One region of the Streptomyces sp. NPDC041940 genome, then DNA from elsewhere that is predicted to be linked to it. Evidence: riboswitches for the same ligand, from Rfam matches in the RefSeq annotation. Region 1 holds a riboswitch; each other region holds the start of a gene.
The links. A riboswitch is a leader RNA that binds a small molecule or an ion and turns the genes downstream of it on or off. The one in region 1 is predicted to bind cobalamin.
Positions count from the first base shown of each region.

Region 2: it holds a riboswitch for cobalamin, as region 1 does, so the genes downstream of both, metE (5-methyltetrahydropteroyltriglutamate--homocysteine S-methyltransferase) here and ACZ6I3_RS07615 (ABC transporter substrate-binding protein) in region 1, are expected to answer to the same signal.
Region 3: it holds a riboswitch for cobalamin, as region 1 does, so the genes downstream of both, ACZ6I3_RS15955 (ABC transporter substrate-binding protein) here and ACZ6I3_RS07615 (ABC transporter substrate-binding protein) in region 1, are expected to answer to the same signal.

Region 1 is NZ_JBVJBP010000003.1:69,271-79,341, reverse strand. It holds gene ACZ6I3_RS07630 (hypothetical protein) at 1-431, opposite strand, end outside; gene ACZ6I3_RS07625 (ABC transporter ATP-binding protein) at 505-1,317, opposite strand; gene ACZ6I3_RS07620 (FecCD family ABC transporter permease) at 1,314-2,327, opposite strand; gene ACZ6I3_RS07615 (ABC transporter substrate-binding protein) at 2,324-3,283, opposite strand; cobalamin riboswitch at 3,411-3,600, opposite strand; gene ACZ6I3_RS07610 (CoA-binding protein) at 3,682-4,089, shown strand; gene ACZ6I3_RS07605 (4-hydroxybenzoate 3-monooxygenase) at 4,126-5,349, shown strand; gene ACZ6I3_RS07600 (ArsR/SmtB family transcription factor) at 5,351-5,710, opposite strand; gene ACZ6I3_RS07595 (cation diffusion facilitator family transporter) at 5,773-6,801, shown strand; gene ACZ6I3_RS07590 (YbaK/EbsC family protein) at 6,803-7,360, opposite strand; gene ACZ6I3_RS07585 (helix-turn-helix domain-containing protein) at 7,403-7,975, opposite strand; gene ACZ6I3_RS07580 (acyltransferase) at 8,087-8,818, opposite strand; gene ACZ6I3_RS07575 (gamma carbonic anhydrase family protein) at 8,931-9,458, shown strand; gene ACZ6I3_RS07570 (DedA family protein) at 9,512-10,071, opposite strand, start outside.
Region 2 is NZ_JBVJBP010000006.1:183,310-193,380, forward strand. It holds gene ACZ6I3_RS13395 (energy-coupling factor ABC transporter permease) at 1-442, shown strand, start outside; gene ACZ6I3_RS13400 (energy-coupling factor ABC transporter substrate-binding protein) at 439-783, shown strand; gene cbiQ (cobalt ECF transporter T component CbiQ) at 789-1,538, shown strand; gene ACZ6I3_RS13410 (energy-coupling factor ABC transporter ATP-binding protein) at 1,535-2,386, shown strand; cobalamin riboswitch at 2,414-2,633, shown strand; gene metE (5-methyltetrahydropteroyltriglutamate--homocysteine S-methyltransferase) at 2,800-5,133, shown strand; gene ACZ6I3_RS13420 (FAD-binding dehydrogenase) at 5,470-7,263, opposite strand; gene ACZ6I3_RS13425 (maleylpyruvate isomerase N-terminal domain-containing protein) at 7,471-8,127, shown strand; partial or broken gene ACZ6I3_RS13430 (beta-galactosidase) at 8,168-8,446, opposite strand; gene ACZ6I3_RS13435 (LacI family DNA-binding transcriptional regulator) at 8,573-9,586, shown strand; gene ACZ6I3_RS13440 (alpha/beta fold hydrolase) at 9,767-10,071, shown strand, end outside.
Region 3 is NZ_JBVJBP010000008.1:29,816-39,886, forward strand. It holds gene ACZ6I3_RS15935 (cysteine synthase family protein) at 1-858, shown strand, start outside; gene ACZ6I3_RS15940 (ATP-grasp domain-containing protein) at 855-2,081, shown strand; gene ACZ6I3_RS15945 (MFS transporter) at 2,104-3,324, shown strand; gene ACZ6I3_RS15950 (class I SAM-dependent methyltransferase) at 3,293-4,042, shown strand; cobalamin riboswitch at 4,097-4,278, shown strand; gene ACZ6I3_RS15955 (ABC transporter substrate-binding protein) at 4,309-5,319, shown strand; gene ACZ6I3_RS15960 (FecCD family ABC transporter permease) at 5,346-6,422, shown strand; gene ACZ6I3_RS15965 (ABC transporter ATP-binding protein) at 6,419-7,210, shown strand; gene ACZ6I3_RS15970 (IucA/IucC family protein) at 7,194-8,690, opposite strand; gene ACZ6I3_RS15975 (IucA/IucC family protein) at 8,838-10,071, shown strand, end outside.

The DNA.
Region 1 (10,071 bases):
GGGTCCCGGCTTTCGGAAGGGTCCGGGTTCTCGGCCTGCGCGGGGGCGACATCGATCCGTACACCGTCCGTCGCCGTGCCGCCCTCGACCGCGACCTGGATGACCTGGGCCTCGCCCAGCCCGGCACTCACGTCGGGGCTGTCCTCGAAGGGCCGGATGCCGAGCGCCGCGGCGCTCGCGCGCAGCTCCGCCTGCCGTCGCCCGCCGGTCAGCAGCGCCCACACCGGGGTGCCGCCCAGCTCCAGGGCCCGGACGAGCAGGTCGGCGACGAGCAGCACCCGCAGGCTCGTCGTGTCGAAGTCGGGCGCGTGCACCTCGACACGGGTCAGGCCCCGGCGGGCCGGGGCGGCGTCGACCGGCTCGCCGCTACGGGCGTCGATGATGCGCAGCACGAGGCGAGCGTAGGCGGGCGGGCGCGCACACGCAGGCATGTTCGACGTTTTCAGGCCACCGTGGCGGGAAGCACCCCACCAATGGCGTGCCCGGCACCGGGCCGGGCATGCCTCAGGCCAGCGTGCCCAGGAAGCGCACGTGGGGCCGCTGTTCGGGCCCCTCGCGGCTGACGGCGGCCCGCACCCCGTACACCTCCGCGATGAGCTCCTCGGTGAGGACGTCACCGGGAGCACCGCCCGCCACCACCGTCCCCCCGCGCAGGACGACGACCCGGTCGCAGTACATCGCCGCGAGGTTGAGGTCGTGCAGCGCGACGACGGTGGTGACCGGCAGGCCCGTGACCAGGGCGAGCAGGTCCAGCTGGTGGTGGATGTCGAGGTGGTTGGTGGGCTCGTCCAGGAGGAGTTCCCGGGGTTCCTGCGCGAGCGCGCGGGCGATCTGCACCCGCTGGCGTTCGCCGCCCGAGAGGGTGTGCCAGGGCTGGCCGGCCCGGGCGGCGAGGCCGGTGCGCTCCAGGGCGGCGTGGATCGCCCGCTCGTCGTCCGCCGAGGCGGGTGTCCAGGCGCGGCGGTGCGGGATCCGGCCCAGCCGTACGACGTCCAAGACCGTCAGCTCGACCTGGGTGTCGGCCTGTTGCTCGACCGTGGCGAGGCGGCGGGCGACGGTACGGCGGGGCAGGTCGCCCAGCGGGGTGCCGTCCAGGGTGACGACTCCGGCGGTCGGCGTGAGCAGCCCGGCCAGCAGCCGCAGCAGCGTGGACTTGCCGGAGCCGTTGGGGCCGAGGACGCCGACGGTGGAGCCGGGTTCGGGGGCGAGGGCGACGCCGTCGAGGATGAGGCGCCCGTCGGTACGGCGGCTGACCCGGTCGGCCCGGAGCCCGTCCCGCACCGGCTTCTCCGTCTCACTGACGTGTGTCCCGGTCATCGCACCCTCCGTGTCCGGTAGAGGACCGCCACGAACGCCGGCACCCCGATCAGCGATGTCACGACCCCCACCGGCACCTCCTGCGGATCCAGGACCGTACGGGCCAGGGTGTCGACCCAGACCAGGAACACCGCGCCGGCGAGGGCGGTGATCGGCAGCAGCCGGGCGTGCCCGGGTCCGGCAAGCGCCCGGGCGGCGTGCGGCAGGACCAGCCCGACGAAGCCGATCGCCCCGGCGGAGCTGACCAGCGCCGCCGTGAGCAGGGCGGTGACGCACAGCAGCACCAGGCGGGTGCGGGCCACGGACACCCCGAGCGCGGCCGCCGCGTCCTGCCCGAAGGCGAAGGCGTCGAGGGTACGGGCGTACGACAGGCACACCACCAGCGCCACGGCCAGGACGGCGAAGCACAGCCACACGTCGGTCCAGCCGGCCCCGCCGAGCGAGCCCAGGAGCCAGAACAGCACGCCCTTGGTCGTCTCGGCGTCGGCGGCGGTCAGCACGACGAAGGAGGTGAGTGCGGAGAAGAGCTGCATGGCGGCGACGCCCGCGAGGACGACCCGGTCGGTGGTGTCGCCGAGGGTGTGGCTGAGCAGCAGGACCAGCGCGAAGGAGACCAGGGCGCCGAGGAACGCGCCCGCGGACACCGAGACGACACCGCCGCCCACGCCCAGCACGACGATGACGACCGCGCCGGTGGAGGCGCCCGAGGACACCCCGAGCACGAACGGATCGGCCAGCGGGTTGCGCAGCAGCGACTGCATCACCGCCCCGCACACGGCGAGGCCGGCCCCGCACACGGCCGCGAGCAGGGTGCGCGGCAGCCGCAGCTGCCAGACGATCCCGTCCCGGATCGGCGTCAGGTCGGAGCTGCCGAGCCCGACATGCGAGGCGACGACGGACCACACGTCCCCGACCCGGATGTCGGCCGGTCCGATGGTGATCGCCAGGGCCACGGAGACCACCAGCAGCAAGGCGCCCGCGACACCGAGCGCCGGTCCGCGGACGGTCACTTCACGAGCCCGAACTCACGCAGTCCGGCCGCGACCTTCTCCACGCCCTCGACGGTGCGGATGGTCGGGTTCATGGCCTGTCCGCTGAGCAGCACGTAGCGCTTGTTCTTGACGGCGTCCATGTTCTTGGTGGCCGGGTTGGACTCAAGGAAGGCGATCTTCCGCTTCGCCGACTCGGCGGTCTCCGAGTTGCGGGTCAGATCGCCGATGACGAGGACGTCGGGGTTGCGGTCGGCGACCGTCTCCCAGTTGACCTGCGGCCATTCCTCGTGCGTGTCGTCGAAGGCGTTCTCGGCGCCGAGGGCGCGGGTCATGATGCCGGGCGCTCCGCAGCAGCCGGCCATGTAGGGCGACTCGGAGTTGGCGAACCAGTACAGAAGGGAGACGTCGGAGGCGTCGACGCCCTGGGTGGCCTTCTTCATCCGCTGCTGGAGGGAGGCCACGAGCTTGTCGCCGCGGTCCTTCACTCCGAACACGGTCGCGAGGTCCCGCACCTCGCCGTAGACGGCGTCGATGCCCAGCGCCTTGTCGCGCTTGCCGTCGCCGCCGCCCGAGTTGTCCTTGCCTGCGCAGTCGGACGGGGAGACGTACGTGGGCACGCCGAGCTTCTCGAACTGGTCCCGGGTGGCGACGCCGCCCTTGCCGAGGGTGGAGACGAAGGACGCGGCGACGAAATCGGGCTCGGAGTCCAGGACCCGTTCGAAGGACGGGTTGTTCTCGGCGATGCGCGGCACCTTCGCGTTGGCCTTCTCCAGCCCCTTCATCACGGGGTCGGTCCAGGTGGCCGTGCCCGCTATTCGGTCGGCGAGGCCGAGGGAGAGCAGGATCTCGGTGGTGCCCTGGTTGAGGGAGACGGCGTGCTTGGGCGCCTTGTCGACTCGGACCTTCCGGCCGCAGTTGTCGAGAGCGGCGGACGCCTTGGCCTTGGGAGCCTCGGAGCCTGCGCAGCCGGTCATGAGCAGGGAGCAGGCCGCGAGCAGGACGGCGGCACGGGCGGGTCGGGCGAGGGGCAAGGAAACCAGTCCTCAGACGTCGAGGGCCCGATCGCGGAGCCCGGTCGTACGGTGCTCCCCCACCGCCGGCCGGCCGCGGGGGCCGCCAGCAGGTCTTCGGACTCGGGTTCACCCGGTGCGGGGCGCCTTCCCGTACGACATACGAGCCGTTCAGTGGCCGAGGCCCCGCCCGTCCCCCTCACCGCTGCGCGTCAGTTCCGGATTCGCACCGGATTCCCTGACCCACGTACATGGGTTCGACTGGCCTCGGCAAGCTATCACGGAGGATCCGGGGGAATCACAGCGCACCCTGCGTCGTTGCCCGGACAGCAGCTCTTCCGCGACTCCCGAGGAGGCCGCCGGTGTACGGCGACGACGCAACGCTCCGCAGGATCCTCACCGAGCTCGGCGACACCTGGGCCGTGGTGGGCCTGTCGTCGAACCGGCAGCGCGCGGCGTACGGCGTCGCCGCGGTGCTCCAGCGGTACGGCAAGCGCGTCGTGCCCGTGCACCCCAAGGCGGAGACCGTGCACGGCGAGCAGGGGTACGCGAGCCTGTCGGACATCCCCTTCGACGTGGACGTCGTGGACGTGTTCGTGAACAGCGACCTCGCCGGAGCCGTCGCGGACGAGGCGGTCGCCAAGGGCGCGGGGGCGGTGTGGTTCCAGCTCGGGGTCGTCGACGCGGCGGCGTACGACCGGACCCGGGCCGCGGGTCTGGAGATGGTGATGGACCGCTGCCCGGCGATCGAGATCCCGCGGGTGGGGTGACGGTCACGGCCGACGCGCCCGCTCCATAATGAGTGCATGACCCACCCCTCCCCGCCCTCGAACTCCGGCTCCCCGCACCATGTCCCGGTCGTCGTCGTGGGCGCCGGTCCCGCCGGGCTGACGATCGGCAACATCCTGCGGGCCGCCTCGGTGGACTGCCTGGTGCTGGAGACCGAGACCCGGGAGTTCATCGAGCAGCGGCCCCGGGCCGGGATCATCGAGGAGTGGGCCGTACGGGGCCTGGAGAAGCGCGGCCTCGCCCGGAATCTGCTGGACCGCGCGGAGCTGCACAGCGCGTGCGAGTTCCGCTTCGACGGGGAGCGGTACCCGTTCCACTACGGCGAGATGACGGGCAGTCACCACTTTGTCTACCCGCAGCCGTTGCTGGTGACGGACCTGGTGCGCGAGTACGCCGACGTGCGCGGCGGGGAGATCCGCTTCGGGGTCCGGGACGTCGAGGTGCACGACATCGACAGCGACCGGCCGTCCGTGTCGTACACCTGCCCGGAGACGGGTGAACGGCGGGTCGCGCACTGCGACTTCGTGGCCGGCTGCGACGGGGCGCGCGGAGTGACGCGGGCCTCGCTGCCGCCGGAGCGGGTCCGCCTCGCGCGGCACGACTACGGCATCGGCTGGCTGGCGCTGCTCGCCGAGGCCCCGCCGTCGGCCGACTGCGTGCTGTTCGGCTGTCACGAGAACGGCTTCGCGGGCCAGATGCCACGCAGCCCGGAGGTGACCCGCTACTACCTCCAGTGCCCGCCGGGCGACGACCCGGAGAACTGGCCGCACGAGCGCGTCTGGGCGGAGCTGCGGCAGCGGCTCGGGGCGGCCGGTGCGCCGCCGCTGACGGAGGGGCGGCTGATCGAGAAGCGCGTGCTGGACATGCACGACTACGTGGTCGAGCCGATGGTGCACGGCCGGCTTCACCTCGTCGGCGACGCGGCCCATCTGGTCGCCCCCATCGCCGCCAAGGGCATGAACCTCGCCCTGCACGACGCCTTCCTGCTCGGCGACGCCTTGGTGGCCCGCCTGACCTCGGGTGACGACAGCGGTCTGGCCGGCTACGCGCAGGCGTGCCTGCGGCGGGTCTGGGACTACCAGGAGTTCTCGCAGTGGCTGTCCGAGGTGTACCACGGCACGGCGGCGGGCGACCCGTTCCGCGCGGGCACCACGCTCGCCCGGCTGCGCCGCCTGTTCACCTCGCCCGCGGCGGCCGCGGCCTTCGCCGAGCAGTATCTGGGGACGGCCGCGCGGTACTGATTCAGTCGTGCGGGGGGCGGTCGCTGAGACGGTGGTCGGCCACGTTCAGCGCCTCGTCCACGAGTCGGCGCAGATGGCCGTCGCGGAGTGAGTAGATCACGCGGCGGCCGTCTTTGCGTGTGTCCACCAGGCCCGCGAGACGCAGCCGCGCCAGGTGCTGGCTGACGGCGGGCCGGGCCGCCCCGCACGCCTCCGTCAGGGTCGTGACATCGGCCTCTCCCCCGGTCAGTGCGTGCAGCAGGGCGAGCCGGGTCCGGTCCCCCAGGAGCGCGAGGAGTTCGGCGGCGAGCGCGAACTGTTCCTCGCCGGGGCTGCGCGGGTGCGCATCGTGCGCAGGTGACAAGTGCATGCGTGCGCTCATAAGCACATAATGGCGTTGTGGGCGTGTGCGCGTCCACTCCCGCGCACCGGAAGGGGACCCACGTGAGCGACCGGCACGAGCACTCCCGCCCTCACCACCACCGGCACGGCCCGCGCCACCGGCTGTCCCATCTCCTCAGCCCCCACTCCCACGAGACGGCCGACAAGGTCGACTCCGCCCTGGAGTCCTCGGCCCGCGGGATGCGGGCGCTCTGGGTCTCGCTCGCGGTGCTCGGTGTGACAGCCCTGGCCCAGGCGCTCGTGGTGGCCGTCTCCGGCTCGGTGGCGCTGCTCGGGGACACCGTGCACAACACGGCGGACGCGCTGACCGCCGTGCCGCTGGGGATCGCCTTCGTGCTGGGCCGGCGCGCGGCCACCCGCCGCTTCACCTACGGCTACGGACGGGCCGAGGACCTGGCGGGGCTCGTGATCGTGCTGACGATCGCCGCGTCCGCGGTCTTCGCGGGGTGGACCGCGATCGACCGCCTCCTCGACCCGCGCCCGGTCCAGCACGTCCCGGCGGTCGCCGTGGCGGCCCTCGTGGGGTTCGCGGGCAACGAGTGGGTGGCCCGCTACCGCATCCGGGTCGGCCGCGCGATCGGCTCGGCCGCGCTGGTCGCCGACGGACTGCACGCCCGCACCGACGGCTTCACCTCACTGGCCGTGCTGCTGGGCGCCGGCGGCTCGGCCCTGGGGTGGCAACCGGCCGACCCGATCGTGGGGTTGGCGATCACGGCGGCGATCGCGCTGGTGCTGCGGGACGCGGCGCGTGAGGTGTTCCGGCGGGTGATGGACGCGGTCGACCCGGCCCTGGTGGACCGGGCCGAAGCTGCCCTGACCGAGGTCCCCGGGGTGTGCGGGGTGGGTGAGCTGCGGCTGCGCTGGATCGGGCACCGGCTGCGCGCCGAGGTCGCGGTCGTGGTCGACGGCACCGTGACGGTACGCGAGGCCCACCGGATCGCCGTCGACGCCGAACACGCGCTGCTGCACGCCGTGCCCCGCCTCACCGCCGCCCTGGTCCACGCCGACCCGGAGCCGGTGCCCGGCGAGGCGGACCCGCATCTGGTCCTGGCCCATCACACGCCGGCGTAGGTCAGGAGACCCCGAGCCCCTCCAGCACCACGGCCCCGGGCAGTTCCGCGAACGCCTTGCCCGGCACCAGCAGCTTGCCGCGCCGACGGCCGCTGCCGACCAGCACATACGGCAGGTCGACGACGGCCGCGTCCACCAGCACGGGCCAGCCGTCCGGCAGTCCGAGTGGGGTGATGCCGCCGTACTCCATGCCGGTCTCGCCGGTCGCCGTGTCCATGCTGGCGAACGAGGCCTTGCGGGCGCCGAGCCGGCGGCGCACGACGCCGTTCACGTCGACGCGGGTCGTGGACAGCACGACGCACGCGGCGAGCGTGGTCTCGCCGGCGCGCTTGCCCGTCACCACCACGCAGTTCGCGGACCGCTCCAGCAGGTCCCGTCCGTGGTGCTCCACGAAGACGGCGGTGTCGGCCCACTCCGGGTCGGTGTCGACGTAGAGGATCTGGTCGGCGGGGACGCTGCCCGGCCAGTGCCGTACGGCGTCGGCGACCGGGCCGGTGAGTTCGTCGAGGCAGGCCGGGGCGGGACGGACGTCGTCGAAGTGTCCGATGGGTGCGCGCATGACCGCACGCTAACAACAGCGGGCCCCCTCCGACCGGGCGCCTCAGGACACGGGCGGCACCGAGACGGCCATCGTCATCCGCATCGGCACCTCGCCGGTGTTGCCGTACGTGTGCGGGACGTTGGCCTCGAAGTGGACGCTCGCGCCCGCGGGGACGCGGTGCTCGACGCCGTCGACGGTGAGCGTCAGCTCCCCCTCCGTGACGTGGAGCAGTTCGGTCGTGCCGGCGGGGTGCGGGTCCGAGGGGCTGCTCTCGCCGGGCATGAGCCGCCAGTCCCACATCTCCAGCGGGCCAGGCGCCTCGGTGCCCGCGAGGAGCCGGTTGTAGCTGCCGGCCTCGGTGTGCCACAGCCGCACGGTCTGCTCGGCGGGGACGATATGGACGTTCGGGCTCTTCTCGTAGTCGAGCAGGGTGGTGATGCTGATACCGAGCGCGTCGCCGATCTTGACGACGGTGCCGAGGCTGGGGTTGGTGCGGGCCTGCTCGATCTGGATGAGCATGCCGCGACTGACGCCTGCCCGGGCGGCGAGCACGTCCAGGGTGAAGCCGCGCACCGCGCGCCAGTGCTTGACGCTGCGCGCCAGGGACTGGGTCAGCAGCTCGAGGTCCGACACGTTCCGTCCAACATTTCGTATTCTTGACCTGATCGTTCACTGAACTGTACTGCGAGGCTTCCGGACCATGACAGCGCTCTTCGGGGACCTCCTGCTGGCATCGGGCTGAGGTCAGGACCCCGGTTCCAGCTCCGAGAGCGCGCGCAACTGTTCGGGCGTGACGCCCTCCGGTATAGGCACCGGCGGCGGGGTGCGCAGCGGCGGCTGCCAGCCGTCGGCCGGGGTCCAGCGGCGTACGACACGGGCCGGCGCGCCCGCCACCACGGCGTGGTCGGGCACCGTGCCACGTACCACCGCGCCCGCGGCCACCACCACGTTCCGCCCGATCCGGGCGCCCGGCAGGATCACCGCGCCCGTGCCGATCCAGCAGCCGGGCCCGATCTCCACCGGCTCCATCCGCGGCCACTGCCTGCCGATGGGCTCGTGCGGATCGTCGTAGGAGTGGTTGGTGGACGTGACGTAGACGTACGGGCCGAAGTAGCAGTCGCTGCCGATGGTGACCGTCGTGTCCGCGATGACATGGCTGCCGCGGCCCAGGACGACACCGTCGCCGAGGCGCAGGATCGGGTCGGGGCCGAGATCGAGGTCGGGCATCAGGCCCGCCGTGAGGGTGACCTGCTCGCCGATGATGCAGTGGGAGCCGAGGTGGATCCAGGGTTCGCCGAAGACGGTGCCGAGCGGGAAGGCGAGTCTGGTACCTGTTCCGATGGCTCCGAAGCGGTGGCGCCCGGGGTGCTCGGCCGTGACGGAGCCCGTGCGCTGCGCCCAGGCCCAGCCCGCGTGGACGGCGCGCTGCATCAGGCCCCGCCACCGGGATGAGAACGTGTTCTTGCGCTTCGGCACGAGGTCACCGTACTCAGCGGTAGCCCACCTCGCGGTGCCGGAGGCCTGTGATCTTCGCCCCACCGGGTGCCGTACGGTTTGCGCGTTGTCTACGACGTTTCTGGAGGCGGACATGGCGCAGCGGGCGATGATCACGGGGATCGGCGGCAGGGAGCCGCAGATCGATCCGGAGGCGTTCGTGGCGCCGACGGCTTCGGTGATCGGGGGCGTGACGCTGGGTGCGGGGGCGAGTGTCTGGTACGGGGCCGTGCTGCGCGGTGACGTCGAGTCGATCTCCGTCGGCGCCAGCAGCAACGTCCAGGACAACTGCACGCTCCACGCCGACCCGGGGTTTCCCGTGACGGTGGGTGAGCGGGTGTCCATCGGGCACAACGCCGTGGTGCACGGGGCGACCGTCGAGGACGACTGTCTGATCGGGATGGGCGCGACCGTGCTGAACGGGGCCGTGATCGGGGCCGGGTCTCTTGTCGCCGCGCAGGCCCTGGTGCCGCAGGGGATGGTGGTGCCGCCCGGGTCCCTCGTCGCCGGGGTGCCGGCCAAGGTCAAGCGACCGTTGACGGAAGAGGAGAAGCAGGGGGTGACCCTCAACGGCACGATGTACGCCGAGTTGGCGAAGGCGCATCGGGATGTGCACGCGTAGGTCGACCGGCGGGTGCGGCGCGGTGGGGGCTGATCGCGCAGTTCCCCGCGCCCCTAGGGCACCGGTGCCCCGGTCACTTCCAAGTTCTGGTTGGCCTTCTTCGCCTTGCGCTTGATCACCAGCATGGAGGTCACGCCGACGAGGACCGCCGCCACCAGGCCCAGCCACGAGAAGCGCTTCAGCCAGGACTCGGCGACGATGCCGACGTAGTAGATGACGGCCGTCGTGCCGCCGGCCCAGACGATGCCGCCGAGGACGTTGGCGATGAGGAACTTCCAGTACGGCATCCGGAGCACACCGGCCAGCGGGCCCGCGAAGATGCGCAGGAGGGCGACGAAGCGGCCGAAGAAGACCGCCCACATGCCCCACTTCTCGAAGGAGCGCTCGGCGGTGGCGATATGGCCCTCGCTGAAGTGCCTGGGGAACTTCTTGCCCAGCCAGGCCAGCAGGGGCCGGCCGCCCTTGCGGCCGATGGCGTAGCCGATGGAGTCACCGATGATCGCGCCGGCCGTGGCGCAGGCGCCGAGGACGACGGGGTCGATGTCGCCGTGCTGGGAGGCGAGCAGTGCGGAGGAGACCAGGATGATCTCGCCCGGCAGCGGGATGCCCAGGC
Region 2 (10,071 bases), on a different contig from region 1:
GCTGGGCACCATCACCCTGCTCTTCCAGGCGCTGCTGCTCGCCCACGGCGGTCTGACCACGCTCGGCGCCAACGTCTTCTCCATGGCGATCGTCGGCCCCTGGGTCGGATACGCCGTGTACAAGCTGCTGCGGCGGTACGACGTGCCGCTGATGGTCGCGGTCTTCTTCGGGGCGTTCTTCGCCGACCTGTCGACGTACTGCGTCACCAGCGTGCAGCTGGCGCTCGCCTTCCCCGACCCGGGCAGCGGGTTCGTGGGCGCGCTCGGCAAGTTCGGCACCATCTTCGCCGTCACCCAGATCCCGCTCGCGGTGAGCGAGGGCCTGCTGACCGTGCTCGTGATGCGGCTGCTGGTGCAGTCCAGCAAGGGCGAACTGACCCGGCTGGGCGTGCTCCTCGCCAAGAAGCAGTCCGTGACCGAGACCGAGGTGGCGGCCCGATGAAGAAGAACACGAAGATCAACCTCCTGCTGCTGCTCGCCGTGGCCGCGCTCGCCGTACTGCCGCTCGCGCTCGGCCTCGGCGACCACAAGGAGGAGCCGTTCGCGGGCGCCGACGCCCAGGCGGAGACGGCGATCACCGAGATCGACCCGGACTACGAGCCCTGGTTCTCGCCGCTGTACGAGCCGCCGTCGGGTGAGATCGAGTCGGCGCTGTTCGCCCTGCAGGCGGCGCTCGGAGCCGGTGTCCTCGCCTACTACTTCGGTCTGCGCCGGGGCCGGCGCCAGGGTGAGCAGCAGGCGCGGGAGCGGGACGCCGAGGAGCCGGCGGCCGAAAGGGCCTGAGCCGCGTGCTGCCGATCGACGCGGCGGCGCACAGCAGTCGCTGGCGCCGCCGCCATCCCGTGGACAAGGCCGTGCTCGGTCTGGGACTCACCGTGCTGGCCATCTCGCTGCCGCCCTGGCCGGGCGCGGCCCTGGTGCTGGTGACGGCCGTGTCCCTGCTGCTGGGGCCGGCCGGTGTGCCCGGCCGGCGGCTGTGGCGGGCCTACCGGGTGCCGCTGGGCTTCTGCGTGACCGGCGCTCTCACGCTGCTCGTCCAGGTGGGCGGGCCGGAGGGCTTCGTCTCCCTCGCGGACGACGGGCCGCTGCGGGCCGGGGAGTTGCTGCTGCGCACCTCGGCGGCCTCCCTGGGGGTGCTGCTGTTCGCCTTCACCACGCCCATGTCCGACCTGCTGCCGCGCCTGGTCCGGGCCGGCGTCCCGGCGCCGGTCGTCGATGTCGCGCTCGTGACGTACCGCATGAGCTTTCTGCTGCTGGACTCAGTGCGCCGGATCCGCGACGCGCAGGCCGCCCGGCTCGGGCACACCACGCGGGCCGCCGCCTGGCGTTCGCTGGGCGGGCTCGGCGCCACCGCGTTCGTCCGGGCCTTCGACCGGGCGGCCCGCCTCCAGGCCGGTCTCGCCGGGCGCGGCTACGACGGGACCCTGCGGGTTCTGGTGCCGGAGGCCCGGGTCTCCGTCCGCTTCACGGTCGCCAGTTGCGCGCTCCTCGCGGCGCTGGTCGTCCTCACCTTCGTACTGGAAAGGCCGCCGGCATGAGCGAGCCCGCCCTCGTCGCCCTGCGGGGCGCGTCCTTCGCCTACGAGGACGGCCCGGCCGTGCTCAGCGGCCTCGACTTCGACATCCGCGAGGGACGGGCGCTGGCGCTGCTCGGCCGCAACGGCAGCGGCAAGACCACGCTGATGCGGCTGCTCAGCGGCGGGCTGCGTCCGCACGAGGGGCGGTTGACGGTCGACGGGCAGCAGGTGACGTACGACCGCAAGGGCCTGACCCGGCTGCGGACGACCGTCCAACTGGTGGTGCAGGACCCGGACGACCAGCTGTTCGCGGCGTCCGTCGAGCAGGACGTGTCGTTCGGGCCGCTGAACCTCGGGCTGTCCGACACGGAGGTACGGGCGCGGGTGGCGGAGGCGCTCGCCGCCCTGGACATCGGCGCCCTGGCCGACCGGCCCACCCATCTGCTCTCCTACGGGCAGCGCAAACGGACCGCCATCGCGGGCGCGGTCGCGATGCGGCCCCGGGTGCTGATCCTCGACGAGCCCACGGCCGGACTCGACCCCGACGGCCAGGAACGGCTCCTGGCCACGCTCGACGGGCTGCGTGCGAACGGCACCACGGTGGTGATGGCCACCCACGACGTCGATCTCGCCCTGCGCTGGGCCGACGACGCGGCGCTCCTCACCCCGGACGGTGTGCACCTCGCGCCCGCTCCCACGGCACTGGCCCGGACCGATCTCCTCCGGCAGGCGGGACTGCGGTTGCCGTGGGGTGCCGCCGCCGCGGACCTCCTGCGCGCGCAGGGGCTGTTGACGGGGTCGGCGCCCGGCCCGCGCACTCCCGAGGAGCTGGCCGCGCTGGCGGCGGGGCGGCCGGCCGGCGGCGGCTGAGGGTCGCTTCCGCGGCCTTGTCGTGTATAGGCTGGCGGTGCAGCTGGTTCGCCCCGTCCGCCAGGCGGGATGCGTCGCAAGAGGGAACCCGGTGGGAATCCGGGACTGCCCCGCAGCGGTGAGCGGGAACGACCGCCGTCATACGCACTGGGTCCACGCAGGGCCCGGGAAGCGACGGCCAGTAGGTGTTCTCACATGGTGAGACGTGCCCGCGAGTCCGAAGACCTGCCAACTGCCCGCGCGCGGACGATGCGTGCGCGGACATTCCGGTGACCTCGAGGGCGGGTCGGCGTACTTACCAGGCGGATGACCGCGCTGTGCCGCGCGAGGTCGTCTCCGTCCGGTTCGTCACCCCTTCGCGCTCTCGTCCCGTCGCCGGGATCTCAGGGATTCGTCTCGCGAAGGAGATCTCCGTGACCACCAAGCCCGCAGCCGCGGCAGCACGGTCCACCGTGTACGGCTACCCCCGCCAGGGCCAGAACCGGGAACTGAAGAAGGCGATCGAGGGCTACTGGAAGGGCCGCGTCACCGCCGACGCCCTCCGGGCCACCGCCGCCGACCTGCGCGCCTCGAACTGGCGGCAGCTGGCCGACGCCGGCATCGACGAGGTCCCGACGGGCGACTTCTCGTTCTACGACCACGTCCTGGACACCACCGTCATGGTCGGCGCGATCCCCGGCCGCCACCGGGACGCCGTCGAGGCGGACGCCCTGGACGGCTACTTCGCCATGGCGCGTGGCACGCAGGACGTGGCGCCGCTGGAGATGACCAAGTGGTTCGACACCAACTACCACTACCTGGTGCCCGAGCTGGGTCCGGACACGGTCTTCACCGCCGACTCCGCCAAGCAGGTCGCCGAGCTGCGCGAGGCCCTGGCGCTCGGCCACACCGCGCGCCCCGTCCTCGTCGGCCCGGTCACGTATCTGCTCCTCGCCAAGCCCGCCCCGGGGGTGCCCGCGGACTTCGAGCCGCTCACGCTCCTGGACCGGCTGCTGCCCGTGTACGCCGAGGTCCTCGCCGACCTGCGCGCGGCGGGCGCCGAGTGGGTGCAGCTGGACGAGCCGGCCCTGGTCCAGGACCGGACCCCGGCCGAGCTGAACGCCGCCGAGCGTGCCTACCGTGACCTCGGAGCCCTCACCGACCGGTCGAAGCTGCTGGTCGCCTCATACTTCGACCGGCTCGGGAACGCCCTGCCGGTGCTGGCGAAGGCGCCGGTCGAGGGGCTCGCGCTGGACTTCACGGAGTCGGCGGCGGCCAACCTGGACGATCTGGCCGCGGTGGGCGGTCTGCCGGGCAAGCGGCTGGTCGCCGGTGTCGTCGACGGGCGCAACATCTGGATCAACGACCTGGCGGCGTCGCTCTCCCGGCTCGGCACACTCCTCGGCCTCGCCGACCGGGTGGACGTCTCGGCCTCCTGCTCCCTGCTGCACGTGCCGCTGGACACGGCGGCGGAGCGGGACATCGAGCCGCAGGTGCTGCGCTGGCTCGCCTTCGCGCGGCAGAAGACCGCGGAGATCGTGACCCTCGCGCGCGGTCTCGCGCAGGGCACGGACACCATCGGCGCGCAGCTCGCCGCGAACCGGGCGGACCTGTCCTCCCGGGCGAACTCACCGATCACCCGTGACCCGGCGGTCCGCGCCCGCACGGCCGCGGTGTCCGATGCGGACGCCCGCCGCTCGCTGCCGTACGCCGAGCGGACCGCCGCCCAGCGCGCCCGGCTCGGTCTGCCCCTGCTGCCGACCACCACGATCGGCTCGTTCCCGCAGACCGGTGAGGTGCGTACCGCCCGGGCGGACCTGCGCGCGGGCCGGATCGACACGGCCGGCTACGAGGAGCGCATCAGGGCCGAGATCCAGGAGGTGATCTCCTTCCAGGAGAAGGCAGGTCTGGATGTCCTGGTGCACGGCGAGGCCGAACGCAACGACATGGTCCAGTACTTCGCCGAGCAGCTCACCGGCTATCTCGCCACGCAGCACGGCTGGGTCCAGTCCTACGGCACCCGCTATGTCCGCCCGCCGATCCTGGCCGGCGACATCTCCCGGCCCGAGCCGATGACCGTGCGCTGGACGACGTACGCGCAGTCCCTCACGGACCGTCCGGTCAAGGGCATGCTCACCGGCCCGGTCACCATGCTCGCCTGGTCCTTCGTCCGCGACGACCAGCCGCGCGCCGAGACGGCCCGGCAGGTCGCTCTCGCCCTGCGCGACGAGGTGAGGGACCTGGAGGCGGCCGGGACGTCGGTCATCCAGGTCGACGAGCCGGCCCTGCGCGAGACGCTGCCGCTGCGTGCCGCCGACCGGCCGGAGTATCTGGGGTGGGCCACGGAGGCCTTCCGGCTCAGCACGGGCGGCGTGCGGCCGGACACGCAGATCCACACGCACATGTGCTACGCCGAGTTCGGCGACATCGTGCAGGCCATCGACGACCTCGACGCGGACGTCATCAGCCTTGAGGCCGCCCGCTCCCACATGCAGGTCGCCCGCGAACTCGCCTCGCACGGCTATCCGCGTGAGGCGGGGCCGGGTGTCTACGACATCCACTCCCCGCGGGTTCCCGACGCGCAGGAGGCGGCCGACCTGCTGCGCACCGGCCTGAAGGCCATCCCCGCCGAACGGCTGTGGGTCAACCCCGACTGCGGCCTGAAGACCCGCGGCTGGACCGAGACCCGCGCGTCCCTGGAGAACCTGGTCACGGCGGCCCGGACCGTCCGGGCCGAACTGGACGGGGAGCGGCCCGGACTCGCCTGACGCTCCGGCAGGGCGGGCCGAGGCAGCGGCCCGCCCTGCCGGAGCCAGGTCGCGCGCGGGATCCCGCCGAGGCCTATCGCGGCCCGCTCCCCGACGGGCCAGGTCGCGCGGGACCCCGCCGGGCCGGATCGCGCTCGCTGGGGCCGCTGCCGCAGCCCGCGCCCGGCTCGGCCGCGGTCGACTTCCGCGGCGGGCGCCCGCCGGGCCCGTCGCCTGAGCCACGGGCCGGGCCCGGCAGCACGGCCCGGGAGATCCCGGATCGCCGGCGGCCGGGCCGGGACGCCGGGTTACCGAGGCCTCGGCCCCCGGCTCGCGGGCGGGGTGGCGACCGTCGCCTCAGCCCGCCGTCGCCGCGGCCGCCGCCCGGCCCGCCGCGCGGCCCGAGAAGAGGCAGCCGCCCAGGAAGGTGCCTTCGAGGGAGCGGTAGCCGTGGACACCGCCGCCGCCGAAGCCGGCGACCTCGCCGGCCGCGTACAGCCCGCTGATCGGCTTGCCGGCGGCGTTCAGGACGCGGCCGGAGAGGTCGGTCTGGAGCCCGCCGAGGGTCTTGCGGGTGAGGATGTTGAGGCGTACGGCGATCAGCGATCCTGCGGACGTGTCCAGGATCCGGTGGGCGGAGGCGGTGCGGCTGAGGGTGTCGCCGGGGTAGGCGAGGGCGTTGCGGATGCCCATGACCTGGGCGTCCTTGGTGTACGGGTTGGCGATCTCGCGGTCGCGGGCCTCGATCTGCCGCTGCAGGCCGGCCAGGTCGATCAGGTCGTCCCCCGTCAGTTTGTTCATGCCGGCGACGAGTTCGGGCAGGGTCTTGGCGACGACGAAGTCCTCGCCCTTCTCCTTGAACCGCTCGATCGGCTCGGGGGTCTGCCAGATGCGCGACAGCAGCTTCCAGACGTTCTTCTCGGTGAGGTCCGGGTTCTGCTCGGAGCCGGAGAGCGCGAACTCCTTGGCGATGATCTTCTGGGTCGTGACGAACCAGGAGTAGTCGTATCCGGTGTCGGTGATCGACTTGAGGGTGTGGAGCGTGTCGTAGCCCGGGATGTCGGGGCTGGAGAAGCGCTTGCCCGTGGCGTCGAACCACATGGAGGACGGGCCGGGCAGGATGCGGATGCCGTGGTCGGGCCAGATCGGGTCGTAGTTCTTCAGGCCCTCGGTGTAGTGCCACATGCGGTCGGGGTTGACGATCCGTCCGCCCGCCTTCTCGGTGATCGCGAGCATCCGCCCGTCCACGTGCGCGGGCACACCCGTGATCATGGACTTCGGGGGTGTGCCGAGGCGCGCGGGCCAGTTCCGCCGGACGAGGTCGTGGTTGGCTCCGATGCCGCCCGAGGTGACGATCACGACGGGGGCGTTCAGTTCGAAGTCGCCGACGACCTTGCGGGAGGTGGGCTTGCCGCGTGCCGCGCTGCTGGGTTCCAGGACCTTTCCGCGTACCCCGGTGACGGCACCGTTCGTGACGATCAGGTCGTCCACGCGGTGCCGGAACCTGAACGTCACCTTGCCGTCCTCCACGGCCGCGCGCACCTTCTTCTCGAAGGGCTCGACGATGGCGGGACCGGTGCCCCAGGTGACGTGGAAGCGGGGTACGGAGTTGCCGTGCCCGTCCGCGAGGCCGCCGCCGCGCTCGGCCCAGCCGACGATCGGGAACCACTGCATCCCGAGCCCCGCGAGCCAGGAGTGCTTCTCCCCCGAGGCGAAGTCCACGTACGCCTCGGCCCACTTGTGGGCCCAGTGGTCCTGGCCCGAGGGGTCGGTGATGCCACGGTCGAAGCCGGCCGTGCCCAGCCAGTCCTGCCAGGCCAGTTCCTGCGAGTCCTTGATGCCCATGAGCCGCTGCTCGGGGGAATCGACGAAGAACAGCCCGCCGAAGGACCAGAAGGCCTGCCCGCCCAGGCCGGCCTCCGGTTCCTGGTCGAGCAGCAGCACCTTGCGTCCGGCGGCGGCCAGTTCGGCGGTGGCGACGAGCCCGGCGAGGCCGTGGCCGACGACGATGGCGTCCGCGTCCGACGATCCGGCGCCTGCCGCGAAGGCCGGGAACGCCGACTGCGCGAGCGCGGCGCCGGCGAGCACACCGCCCGCCACGGTCAGGGCACGACGGCGGGTGAACGCGGCGGGTTCTGACGGGTGTTCCATGGGCCGCCTTCCGGAGGAGGTGCGCAGGGGTCGGGAGAGGCCCCTGGGGCAACCAGGGGTGTTACCGACGGTAGCCCAGGAGTTCTCAAGGCCGCCAGAGTCCTGCGCCGATGAACTCAAGGGCGCGGTTCGGGAGTTGGCACAAGGGCGTACCGGCCGCCCGAAATGCGTTTGTCCGCCCGCGACGCACCCCACTACGGTGCCGAGGTGGATCTCTTCTCACGTTCCTGGACGGCATTGCGCGCGGCGGTCGCCGACCTGGCCGACGAGGACTTCGCCCGGCCGTCCGGCTGTACGGGCTGGCTGGTGCGGGACCTGGTGTGCCATCTGGTCATCGACGCCCAGGACGTCCTGATCACCCTCGCCACTCCCTCCGACCGGGAACCGACCCGTGACGCGGTGACCTACTGGGAGCTCGCCGACACGCCACCGACCGGTGACGACCCGCTCGACGCGCTGACCGTCCGGCTCGCCGCCGCGTACGAGGATCCGCACCTGCTCGCCTTCCACCTGGACGACGTCGGCTCCGCCGCCGGCCGCGCCGCCCGGCTCGCCGACCCGGCCGGCCGGGTCGGCACCCGCGACGAGGTCCTCACCGTGGCGGACTATCTCTCGGCGTACGTCCTGGAGTGGACGCTGCACCACCTCGACCTGATCGCGCACCTCCCGGACGCGGAGCAGCCGCCGGCGGAGGGGCTCACCCGCTCCCGCGAGCTGCTGGAACGGATCGCGGGGAGCGCGTTCCCCGCGTCGTTCACCGACCTGGACGCGCTGCTGGTGGGCACCGGGAGGCGGGTGCCCACGGAGGCGGAGCGGGCCGAACTGGGCGCGCAGGCCTCGAAACTGCCGCTCTACCTGGGCTGACCCGGCTCCCGGCCCTCCCCGGTCGTTCGTCAGTTCGTGTGCCGGTGTGCAGCAGCACCCGGGCGCCGACCCAGTCCGCCGGCACGGTCACGGTCCGCCGGTACCAGACCGCTTCCATGAAGTCCGTATCCCCGACCCCGGAGAGCTCCGACTCCGGGCAGAACGGGACGACGATCGTGCCGGTGAGTTCGCGCGTCAACAGCCCGCGTTCCAGGCCGGTGTCCGACCGGTCGATCTCGAACTGCCACGAGCCGTTGAGGTTCAGCCACGCGCCACGGACGAACTGGGGCCTCGGACACTCGGGGCGGGGCACGTCCATGGGGCTCCTCGTGTCACATGTGCCGGTCGACGCCCATGGCACCACGGGTTTACATCGATGTAAACCCGTCGGACGGCCCGATGAGCGCAGTCGGTACGATCTCGGCAGTCGGAAGGACGGGACAGCGTGGCGGCCAGACCAAGGATCAAGGACGTGGCGGAGTACGCCGGCGTCTCCCCCAAGACCGTCTCCAACGTGATCAACGACTTCGAGCATGTCTCGGAGCAGACCCGCGCCGCCGTCCAGGAGGCCATCGACGCCCTGGGCTACCGCGTCAACATCGCCGGGCGGCAACTGCGCCAGGGCCGCACCGGCATGATCACCCTGGCGGTCCCGGAGCTGGACGTCGCCTACTTCGCCGAGCTGGCCAAGCACGTCATGGCCGAGGCCGACCGGCGCGGGCAGACCGTGCTGCTACACCAGACCGGGGCGGTGCGCGAGCGGGAGCTGGCGGCGCTGCACGGTTTCGACGCGCAGTTCTCCGACGGCGTCATCCTCAGTCCGCTCTCCCTGCAGCCGCGTGATCTCGCCGTCCGTGACCGGCGCCTGCCCGTGGTCCTGCTCGGCGAGCGCTCCGCCGAGGGCGGCACCGACCATGTCGGCATCCACAACGTGCGCGCGGCGCGCGAGGCCACCGAGCACCTCCTGTCCAGAGGCCGCCGGCGCATCGCGGTGGTCGGTGGCGCCCTGCACGGCCGCCAGGGCACCGACCGGCTGCGCACCGACGGCTACCGCGAGGCCCTCGAAGCGGCGGGCGTGCCCTTCGAGCCCGGCCTGGTGGTGCGGGTGGACGCCTATCACTGGCAGGACGGCGCGCGGGCCGCCGGCGCGCTGATGGAACGCGATCCCCGCCCGGACGCGCTGCTGTGCCTGAACGACCATCTCGCCCTGGGCGCGCTGCGGGCCCTGCACGAGCTGGGCCGTTCCGTGCCGGGCGAGCTCGACGTGGTCGGCTTCGACGACATCGAGGCGTCCCGTTTCAGCGTCCCCACCCTGACGACCGTCGCCCCCGACAAGCAGGAGATCGCCCGGGCCGCCGTCGCCCAGCTGCTGGCCCGGATCGACGCTCCGGACACCGCGCCGCCCGGCGACCATGTGGCCGGGCACCGGCTCATCGTGCGGGAGAGTTCGGGGGGTTGAGGCGAGGAGGGACGGCCTTTCACATCCGGGCGGGACGCGCCCGACCGGCCGCATCACCCTTTCGGATGGCCGGTGTCGGCCCGGTCGCGGCACACGACGGCGTCCACGCCCGGCGAGAACGATCATGTCGTCGGCCGGTCCGCCGTCGAAGCCCGCCGGCCGGGGTGGCAGCATGACCGCATGGACATCCGCCGCAGGAACAACGTGACCATCACCGGCCGAGACGACGCGCCGGTGCTGGTCCTGGCACACGGGTTCGGCTGCGACCAGAACATGTGGCGCCTGGTGGTGCCGGCTCTGGCGGAGCGGTACCGGGTGGTGCTGTTCGACTACGTGGGTTCCGGCGGGTCGGATCTGTCGGCCTGGAGCGAGGAGCGGTACTCCTCGCTGCACGGCTACGCCGCCGACGTCGTCGACGTGTGCGAGGAGCTGGACCTTCGGCGGGCGGTGTTCGTGGGGCACTCGGTCAGCTCCATGGTCGGGGT
Region 3 (10,071 bases), on a different contig from region 1:
GACAGCTCCAGCGGCATCTACGCCTACGCCCTGGCGCTGGCCTGTCACCGGCACGGCATGCGGTGCCACATCGTGGCGTCCACCACCGTCGACGCCACCACCCGCGCCCAGCTGGAGATCCTCGGCGCGAGTGTCGAGCAGGTCCAACCGTCCCGGAACCTCAAGCTCGACCAGGAGTTACGGGTACGGCGGGTGCGCGAGATCCTCGCCGAGCGCCCCGACTGCCACTGGATGCGCCAGTACCACGACGACATCCACTGCCTCGGCTATCACGAGGTCGCCGACCGGATAGCGCAGGCGTTCCCCGATACCCCTCTCACCGTCGTCGGCGGGGTGGGCTCCGGCGCCTCGACGGGCGGCCTCGTGGAGCGGCTCAGGGAGACGGAGCCGTCGGTGCGGCTGGTCGGGGTGCAGCCGTTCGGCAGCGTCACCTTCGGCAGCCAGGACCATCACGACCCCGAGGCGATCATCGCGGGCATCGGGTCGTCGATCGTCTTCGACAACGTCCGCCACCACCTCTACGACACCGTGCACTGGATGGACTTCACGCACGCCATGTCCGGCGCGGTCAGTCTGCTGCGCGAACACGCCGTCTTCGCCGGGCTGTCCACCGGCGCCGGATATCTGGCCGCGATGTACGAGGCCCGCCGCCACCCCGACCGGCTGCACCTGGTGATCGGCGCCGACACCGGACACCGCTACGTGGAGCGCGTCTTCGCCCGGCACCCGGAGGCCCTGGACCCCGCCTCACTGAAGCCCGTCGAGGTCCGCGACCCCGAGGAGATGAGCATGCCCTGGTCGAGAATGACGTGGCGGCGCACGGCCTGCCCCGCCCACTGGAAGGAGCGGGCGGCATGACCGTCGTCTGTCTGGAGTCGCTGACCTTCGGGCTCGGGCACCTGGTACGCGCCGCCGACCGGCTCGGCGAGCGGCTGCTGCTCCTGACCCGCGACCCGGCCTACTACGCCTACGAGCTGGAGCGGCTGCCCGTCGGCGCCCTGGACGTCGTGGAGACCGACACCTTCGACGTGGAGCGGGTGGCGGAACTGCTGGGGCGTACCCCGGAGTTGCGTGGCCTGATCAGTTCCACCGACACCTGGACCCTGGCCGGAGCGGACCTCGCCGACCGTTTCGCCCTGCCGGGGCTCGATCCGGAAGTGCTGCGGTTCACCAGGGACAAGGCCGCCGTCCGCAACCGGCTGCACGAAGCCGGTCTCACGCGCGGCCGGGCCGCCGAGGCGGCGGGTCCGGAGACGGAGGCCCGGGAGCTGCTTCTCAAGGAGGTGGGCCTGCCCGCGATCCTCAAGGACACGGCGGGCACCGGAAGCCAGAACGTCTGGCTGGTGCGCGACGAGAGGGAACTGGACCGGGTCCTTCGGGAGGCGGCGGGGCAGCCCCTGAAGGGGCGGCTGTTCGCGGAGCCGTACTTCGGCGGGCCGGTGTACAGCGCCGAGACCCTCACCTGGGCCGGGCGCACGCGGCTTCTCGGTGTGTCGAGCAGGCTCATGTCGGCGGAGCCCCGCTTCCGCGAGGAGATCACCGCCTTCCCCGTCGCCTTCCCGGAAGCACAGCGGGTGTCGCTGGAGCGGTGGCTCGACGAGGTGCTCGCCGCCGTCGGGTACACCGACCGTTTCGCGCATGTGGAGTTCGTGCTGACCGGCGACGGCCCCGAGGTGGTGGAGGTCAACCCCCGGATCGGGGGCGCGCTGGTCGGTGAGGGCCTGTGCCGGGCGCTCGGCGTCAATGTGTACGAGGCGATGATCGAGGCCGCGCTCGGCCGCCGGCCCCGGCTGATGGACACGGAGCTGCCCGGCGGTCCGGCCGTGGCCTTCGTCCTGGGGTATCCGGCCGAGCCCGGGGTGTTCACGGGGGTCGCCGGGCTCGACCGGCTGGCGGACCTGCCGGGGTCACCGGCCTGGTATCCCGTCCGCCAAGTCGGGGATCTCGTGGAGCACTTGAGTGACAGCCGTGGCTACGCGGGCATCGTCTACGCCGAGGCGGAGACCGCGGAACTCGCCACGCACCGGGCGGTCGCGGCCGCCAACGCCCTGCGCGTGCTCACCGAGCCCTCCGGTGGGTGAACGGCCCGGGCGGAGCGCCGGGTTGTTCCCGCTCAGCGGCCCGCTGCGCTTCCTGCTGCTCAGCTCGTTCCTGATCCCGCTCGGCAGCTTCATGGTGCTGCCGTTCATGTCGGTGTTCCTGCACGAGCGGCTCGGGATGGGGCTCGGCACGGTCGGCGTGGTGCTGGCCGTGGCGGCGCTGGTGCAGTTCTCCGGCGGCGTCGTCGGCGGGGCGCTCGCGGACCGGATCGGGCTGCGCCGCACGATGCTGTGGGCCCTCGTCGTACGGACGGCCGGGTTCGTCGGCCTCCTGCTGGCCCTGCGCTGGCCTCCCCTGGCGGTCGCCGCGCTGGTGCTGACGTGCTGCGGCGCCGCCCTGTACCTGCCCGCCAACAAGGCGTACCTGGTGCACGGGGTGGACGAGGAACGCCGTCCGGCGTTCCTGTCGGCGGGCAACGCGGCGCTCAACGCGGGCATGGCGGTGGGCCCGTTGATCGCCGGGCCGTTCGTGCTGTCCTCGCCCGGCTGGCTGTTCGCGGCCGTCACGGCGCTGTTCCTCGCGGTCACGGCGGGCCACGCCGGGCTGCCCGCGGCCGGGGAGCGGCCCCCCGGCACCGAGGTCACCCGGCAGGGGCTGCTGGCCGGGGTGGCCGTCCTGCCGTTCGCCGCCAACGCGCTCGCGTTCTACCTGTACTTCCACTTCCAGCACTTCCTGGCGGTCTACGCCGTCGAGCGGGCCTCCAGCGAGTTCTACAGCCTGGTCCTGCTGCTCTGCTTCACGCTGGTCATCGTCGTCCAGCCGCTCGCCTCCGGGCTGATCCGGCGCATGCCCTACGCGCTCGCGCTGACGGTCGGGTTCGCGGGCCTGGCGGCCGGACTGGCCGTGCTGGCGATCGGCGGCCGGGCCGCTCTGCTGGCGGGCGGGGCGCTGATCACCCTGGGCGACATCGTGCTGTTCCTGAAGAACGACCTGGAGGCGCTGCGCCGCAGCCCGCGCTCCGACGCCGTGGTCTTCGGTCAGCAGCGGCTGGCCTCCGGTCTCGGCGCCTGCGCGAGCGGGGTGCTGGGCGGCCAGGTGTACGGCCTCGGGGAACGCGCCGGGCACACGGGCTGGTTCTGGCTGCTGGCCGCCGCGCAATGTCTGCTGCTTCCCCCACTCCTGCTCTTGCTGCGAAGGCACGGCGAGCGGCTGAAGCAGGTCCCATTCGACGAAGAAGGAGCACTGAAGCCGCATGACACGGACGGGCGGGTTCCAGGACGATGACTTCTGGACGGAGTTCCACGACTTCCTCTTCTCCGAGCAGCGCCACACCCAGGCCGAGGAACTTCTGGACACCTCTCCCCTGCTGTCCTTCCGGCCCGGGGCGCGGGTGCTCGACCTGTGCTGCGGCCCCGGCGTGTTCACCGTGCCGCTCGCCCGGCGCGGCTACGAGGTGACGGGCGTGGACCTCAGCCCGGCCATGCTGGACCGGGCGCGCAAGCGGGCGGCGGACACCGGCGCCGACGTCACGTACGTCCAGGCCGACGCGCGCGACTACGCGGCGCCGGGCGGCTTCGACGTCGTACTCAACATGTTCACGTCGTTCGGCTACTGCGAGGACCCCGCCGACAACGCGCGCGTGCTGCGCACCATGTACGACTGCCTGGCCCCGGGCGGCACGCTCGTCCTGGACCTGGCCGGCAAGGAGTTGCTGGCCCGCAAGGTCACCCCGCCCAAGGTGGTGACGCGCGGTGAGGACCTGATGGTGCAGACGGACACGGTGCTGGACGACTGGGCGCGGCTGCGCAGCGACTGGGTCCTGGTGCGGGGTGAGCGTGTGACCCGGGCGACGCTGGTGTGGTTCGTGTACAGCGCCGTGGAGTTGCGGCGGATGGCGGAGGAGGCCGGGTTCGGGGGCGTGGAGGTCTTCGGCGGCTTCGACGGCCGGCCCTACGACGAGAACGCCGAGCGGCTGGTGCTGCGGGCGGTCCGGGAGCTGTGACGTGGGCACGGGGCGTGCGGGGCGGGCGCGCACGCCCTGTTGACCGCGACGGCGCGGAACGTACTATCACCAGGTCATCGCCGCGACGGGAGACAGGAAGCCGGTGCGATTCCGGCACGGTCCCGCCACTGTGACCGGGGAGCGCACCCCTTCGACACGCCACCGCGCGAGCGCGGGAAGGCTTGGGGGGACGTCGATCCGGGAGTCAGGACACTGACCCGCCGCGGGCCCGATCCGAGGAGCGCGGACTCCCCAGGAGGCTCTACGTGTCCCACCTGCTCTCCCCTGCCCGCCGACAGGTCACAGCGCTGGCCGTCGCCCTGTCGGCGGCACTGCTCGTCACCGGCTGCGGCTCGTCCGGCCGCACCGCCGAGGACCCGAAGGCGTCGAAGGCACCCGAGGGCTTCCCCGTCACCGTGAACAACTGCGGGGTGAAGACGACCTACGACAAGCCGCCGTCACGGGTCGTCACCATCCACCAGCACCCGGCGGAACTCATGCTCGCCCTCGGTCTGAAGGACCGCATGGTCGGCACCGCCTTCCCCGACTCGGCCGTCCTGCCGGAACTGCGGAAGGACTACGAGGCGATACCGGAACTGGCGAAGAAGGAACCGTCGTTCGAGACCGTCCTGGAGGCCGAGCCGGACCTCGTCTACGGCGGCTACGGCAGTGCCTTCGCGGAGAACGAGGGCCGCTCCCGCAAGGCGTTCGCCGACGCCGGCATCGACACCCACCTCAACCGCGAGTACTGCGGCAAGAAGCGGGTGACGATGAAGGACACCTACGACGAGATCCGCACCGCCGGTGAGATCTTCGGCGTCTCCGGCCGGGCCGACGCACTGGTCGCCGACCTGGAGGGCCGGGTCGCCAAGGCGGCCTCCGCCGTCGAGGGCGAGTCCGCGGTGCCGGTGTTCGTGTACGACAGCGGCGACAAGACCGCCTTCACCGCGGGCGGCAAGAGCCTCGGCACCGAGATCATCCGGCTGGCCGGCGGCAAGAACGTCTTCGCCGACCTCGACGACGTCTTCGGGGACGTCTCCTGGGAGCAGGTCGTCGAGCGCAGGCCCGAGGTCATCGCCATCTACGACTACGCCGGTGCCGGAAGCGTCGAGCAGAAGAAGAAGTTCCTGCTCTCCCAGCCTGCCCTCGCCGACGTGCCCGCCGTGAAGAACAAGCGGTTCGTGGTCCTGCCGCTCACCGCCACGCTCGTCGGCATCCGCTCGGCGTACGCGGTGGGGGACCTGGCGCGCGGGTTGCATCCCGAGAGCTCCCGGTGACGCAGCCGGCCACCGAGGCTCCCGCGGTGCGACGCCCTGTGCCGGCCGGGCAGCGGACGGGGCGCACCGGCCTGGCCGTCACGCTGCTCGTCCTGACCGCCCTGCTCGTCGTCTCCGCCACGGCGGGCCTGGCGATCGGCTCCGTGCAGGTGCCGCCCGGGCAGGTCTGGGGCATCGTGACGCACACGCTGGGCGCGGGCTGGACGGAGCCTGACTGGTCGCGGGCGCGCGAGACCATCGTGCTGGATGTGCGGGCGCCCCGGGTGCTGCTCGGGGTGGTGACCGGGGCGGGCCTCGCGGTCGTGGGCACCGCCCTGCAAGCCCTGGTGCGCAATCCGCTGGCCGAGCCGTATCTGCTGGGCGTCTCCTCGGGGGCGTCCCTGGGCGCGGTGTCGGTGATCGTGTTCGGGGTGAGCGTGTTCGGGCCGGTGTCGCTGTCGGCCGCCGCGTTCGCGGGCGCGCTGGGCGCGCTGCTGCTCGTGTACAGCACCGCCCGGACCGGAGGACGCATCACCTCCGTGCGGCTCGTGCTGTCCGGGGTGGCGATCGCCGCGGTGCTCACCGCGCTGCTGGATCTGCTGCTGCTGACCACCGACCGGGGCAACGAGGCCCGTGCGGTGCTCGCCTGGACCCTCGGCGGTCTCGGCGGCGTCAACTGGGGCACGCTGTGGCTGCCGAGCCTGGCGACTCTGCTGGGCGTCGGTGTCCTCATGGTGCAGTCCCGGAACCTGAACCTGCTGCTGGCGGGCGAGGAGGCCGCGACCACGATGGGCCTCGACGTGGCCCGGTTCCGGGCCCGGATGTTCGTGCTGGTCTCCCTCGTGACGGGCGTGCTGGTCGCGGCGGCCGGGCCGATCGGCTTCGTGGGCCTGATGCTGCCGCACATCGTGCGGCTGTTCGTCGGCGGCGACCACCGCCGGGTCCTGCCCACGGCCGCCCTCGGCGGGGCGGTCTTCCTGGTCTGGGCCGATGTCGCCGCGCGCACGATCGCCGCGCCCATGGAGGTGCCGGTCGGCGTGCTGACCGCGCTGTGCGGCGGGCCGTTCTTCCTGTGGCTCATGCGCCGGGACGCCCGGCGGTCCACGGACCGAGGAGTGGGATGAGCGCGATCGGAACAGGGGTGGCCGCGACCGATCTCGATGTCGAGGGCGTCACCCTGACGGCCGGAGCACGTCACCTGGTGCGGGACGTGTCCCTGACCGCCCGCCCGGGCAAGACCATCGGGCTGGTGGGCCCCAACGGCAGCGGCAAGTCCAGTCTGCTGCGGGCCGTCTACCGGGTGCTGCGCCCCGACGCCGGGCAGGTGCGGGTCGACGGCGCCGACGCCTGGTCGCTGCCCGTGCGGCAGCTGGCCCGTACCGTGGCGGCGGTGGTGCAGGAGTCGGGCGCCGACTTCGATCTGGCCGTGCGCGAGGTCGTCGCCATGGGCCGCACCCCGCACAAGCGGCTTCTGGCCGGCGACACCCCCGAGGACGCCGGGCTCATCGACTCCGCGCTCGCGGCGGTCGACGCCGCCCACCTGGCCGAGCGGCCCTTCGACCGGCTGTCCGGCGGCGAACGCCAGCGGGTGCTGATCGCCCGGGCCCTCACCCAGCAGCCCACGCTGCTCGTCCTCGACGAGCCCACCAACCACCTGGACATCCGGCACCAGTTGGAGGTGCTGGGCGCCCTGCGCCGACTGCCCGCGACGGTGCTGCTCGCCCTGCACGACCTCAACCTGGCCGCCTACTACTGCGACCGCCTCTACGTCCTGAACGAGGGCGAGGTCACCGCGTCCGGCCCGCCCGCCGAGGTCCTCACGCCCCGGCTGCTGGCCGAGGTGTACGGGGTGGAGGGAGAGGTCACCGTGCATCCGCGCACGGGCGCTCCCCAGGTCACGTTCCTTCCCTGAGCGGATTGGGCAGCGGCAGATAGCGGGCGTCGGCGCCGTCCGCGCCCGTCCAGCGCAGCAGGAGGTTCGTCTTGGCGGGGAGGGTGGGCGAGGTGAGCAGGGCGGGGATCTCCGGCAGGTCGTGGCGGGCGAACTCGCGGCGGGCGGCGGGCCACGGGTCGAAGCCGGGATGGCGTTCGGCGAGGGCGCCGGCGATCTCGGTGAGGTGGTTGACGACCAGGCAGTACACGAGCCGCTCCCAGCCGGCTTCCCGCTCCACGTCCGGCAGCAGCTTCACGCCCTCGGCGTCCCGGTACAGGGCCTGCACGGGCATGCCGTCGGCGTCGACGGCGATCAGGGTGTTCTGCAGATGAGCCTCGATGACGACGCCGTGCCGGGCGAAGGCCTCCAGGGCCGGGGGCACCACCCGCGCCAGATACGCCGCCCACCATGCCCCGGGGTCGGCGGCGCGGTCGAGCGGGCTGCCGTCGAAGCCCTCGACGAGTCCGGCGGCGAGCAGCGGGGTCGCGCCGGGCACGAGACGGTCGGCGAAGCCGTCGCGGACGAGGACGGCCAGGGCCTCGAAGGCGAAGCCGGCGGTGCGGTACCCGCGGTCGCCGAGCCAGGCCGGGGGGCCGTCGAGCGTGTCGAAGCCGTCGAAGGCGGCGCACACGGCCGCGTCGGTGCGGCGCAGGGCGAGCAGGTCGTGGCGCCACAGCCGGCGGATGTCGTTGGTGATGCGCACGTCGAGGCTGAACTTCAGGAAGAGGTCCTGTCCAGGTGCGTAGAGCGTGCGGATCGCGGCCGTCGGCCAGGTGTCGAAGGCGGTCGTGCCCAGCCGGACCAGCCTCCCGTCCTCGAAGGCGGCGGCGAGCTCCGTGCCCGCCAGGTCGAGCTGCCAGGGGTGGGCCGGGAGCAGCCGGTAGCCGGGCGGGGCGGTGCCGAGGGCGTCGAGGGCCGAGGTGTCGCCCTCCTCGACGACGCAGTCCTCGCGCAGCCCGAGCAGGACCAGCGGAAAACGGGCGTACGCCTCGGGCGCGTACGGCAGCCACCCCGCGGCCGGGCCGCCGCCGCGCGCCTTGGGGGCCGGGTGGTGGGTGTGGCCGGTGAGGAGACACTGCTCGGAGCGCAGGTAGAGGTCGTCGGGCGGGGTCGCGCGGTCGCGGGCCTCCAGCAGGGCGGCCACGGCGTCCCTGCTGTCGATCATCTCGGCGGGCAGTTCGTGGTTGGACACCCCGGTGTGCCGGCGCAGTTCCTCGGCGACGAGTTTGACCAGTTCGGTGTGGTCGACGCGCTGCCGGCCGTCCGGCCCCTCGACCTCGGGCTCGGCGGGCCGCCGCGTCCCGCGCACCCGCAGCAGACGGCCCCCGCCGGGCAGGCGGTAGATCCGGTGCTCGCCCTCCTGGCCGACCGGCCGGGCCACCTCCCGCAGCAGGCAGTTCAGCAGCGGCACGGCGGCGTACGCGTCGGCGGTCGGGGGCATGAGGTCCACGCGATCCACTCGTTTCCGTACGTTCCTTGTGTTCTCTGTGTTCTCTGAGTTCCCCGCAGCCCTTCCGGGACTTCCGGACTTCCTGGCGGAGATGATCAGTATGCCGTTCGACGTCATCGCGCCGTGACGCCCTATTCGTACCCGAGGAGCCCGCCCGTGCACCGTCCCCCCACCGCCGAGGCCGAGGTCGCCGAAGAGCTGGCCGCCGTACGGCCCGGACTGCTGCCGCGGTACGAGGCCGAACTGCCCGGCGCCCGCGCGGCCGTGCTGTCCCGTCTGTGGCGCGGTCTCGCCCATGATCCACTGCCCTGGGTGGCCCGCAGGGAGCCGGGCCGGGACGGGCTGACCCTGTTCCTGTCCGACGGCCGCCGGCTGCACGGCCCGCCGCCGGATCCGTACGCGACCGGCGGCTACGTCACCGTCGTGGGGCTCGACGGGGCTGAGTACAACGATCCGGCGCGGCTGGTGACGGACCTCGCCGTCCCGCACTCCGCCTCCTTCGCCGCCGAACTCGGTCACAGCGTCGCCTCCTTGGCGCTGTCGAGAGCGGGGCAGGACGGACTCGCGGCGGACGAGTGGCCGGGGAACGACTGGGAGTGGGAGCAGCGGATCGTCGACGGGCATCCGTTCCACCCCACCTGCCGGTCCCGGCCCGGTTTCTCGGTGGCCGAGCAGCTCGCCTACGGGCCCGAGCACCGGCCGGTCGTGGAGCTGGGTCTTGTACCGGTGCGGGCGGAGGAGTGCCTGGTGACCGGGGCGTGGCCCCAGGACCTGCGGGACGGGCCGCGGGTGGTGCTGCCGGTGCACCCCTGGCAGGCGGCGCATGTGCTGAAGCGGACGTGCGAGGAGCGGCGCGCCGCGCATCCGCTGATGTCCCTGCGGACGCTCGCCCTGCCCGGCGGGCCGCACGTCAAGACCTCCCTCAGTGCCCGGCTGACATCGTCGGTGCGGGACATCTCGCTGCCCTCGGTGGCCGCGTCCGCGCTGCTGTCGGACTTCGCCGAGATCCCGGCGGCGCGCACGGACGGCCTGCTGCACGTCACCCGCACCCTGGGAGCGGCTGCGGCCGGCTCCCCCGACTTCGCGGCCGTGCTGCGGGAGTCGCCGCAGACGTACGCCGGGAGCGGTGAACGGGTCCTGCCGGTGGCGGCGCTCGCGACCAGCGCGCTGTCCCGCTCCCCCGCCTGGCTGGCCGGCTTCGCCCGCCTCGCCCTCACCGTCGGGCTGCGGCTGCTGGAGCTGGGCGTGGCCCTGGAGGCGCACGGCCAGAACCTCCTCGTGGTCCTCTCGCCCGACGGCGACCCGCTGCGGTTCGTCTACCGCGACCTGGCCGACATCCGCGTCAGCCCGGCCCGCCTGGCCCGGCACGGCATCACGGTCCCCGACCTGC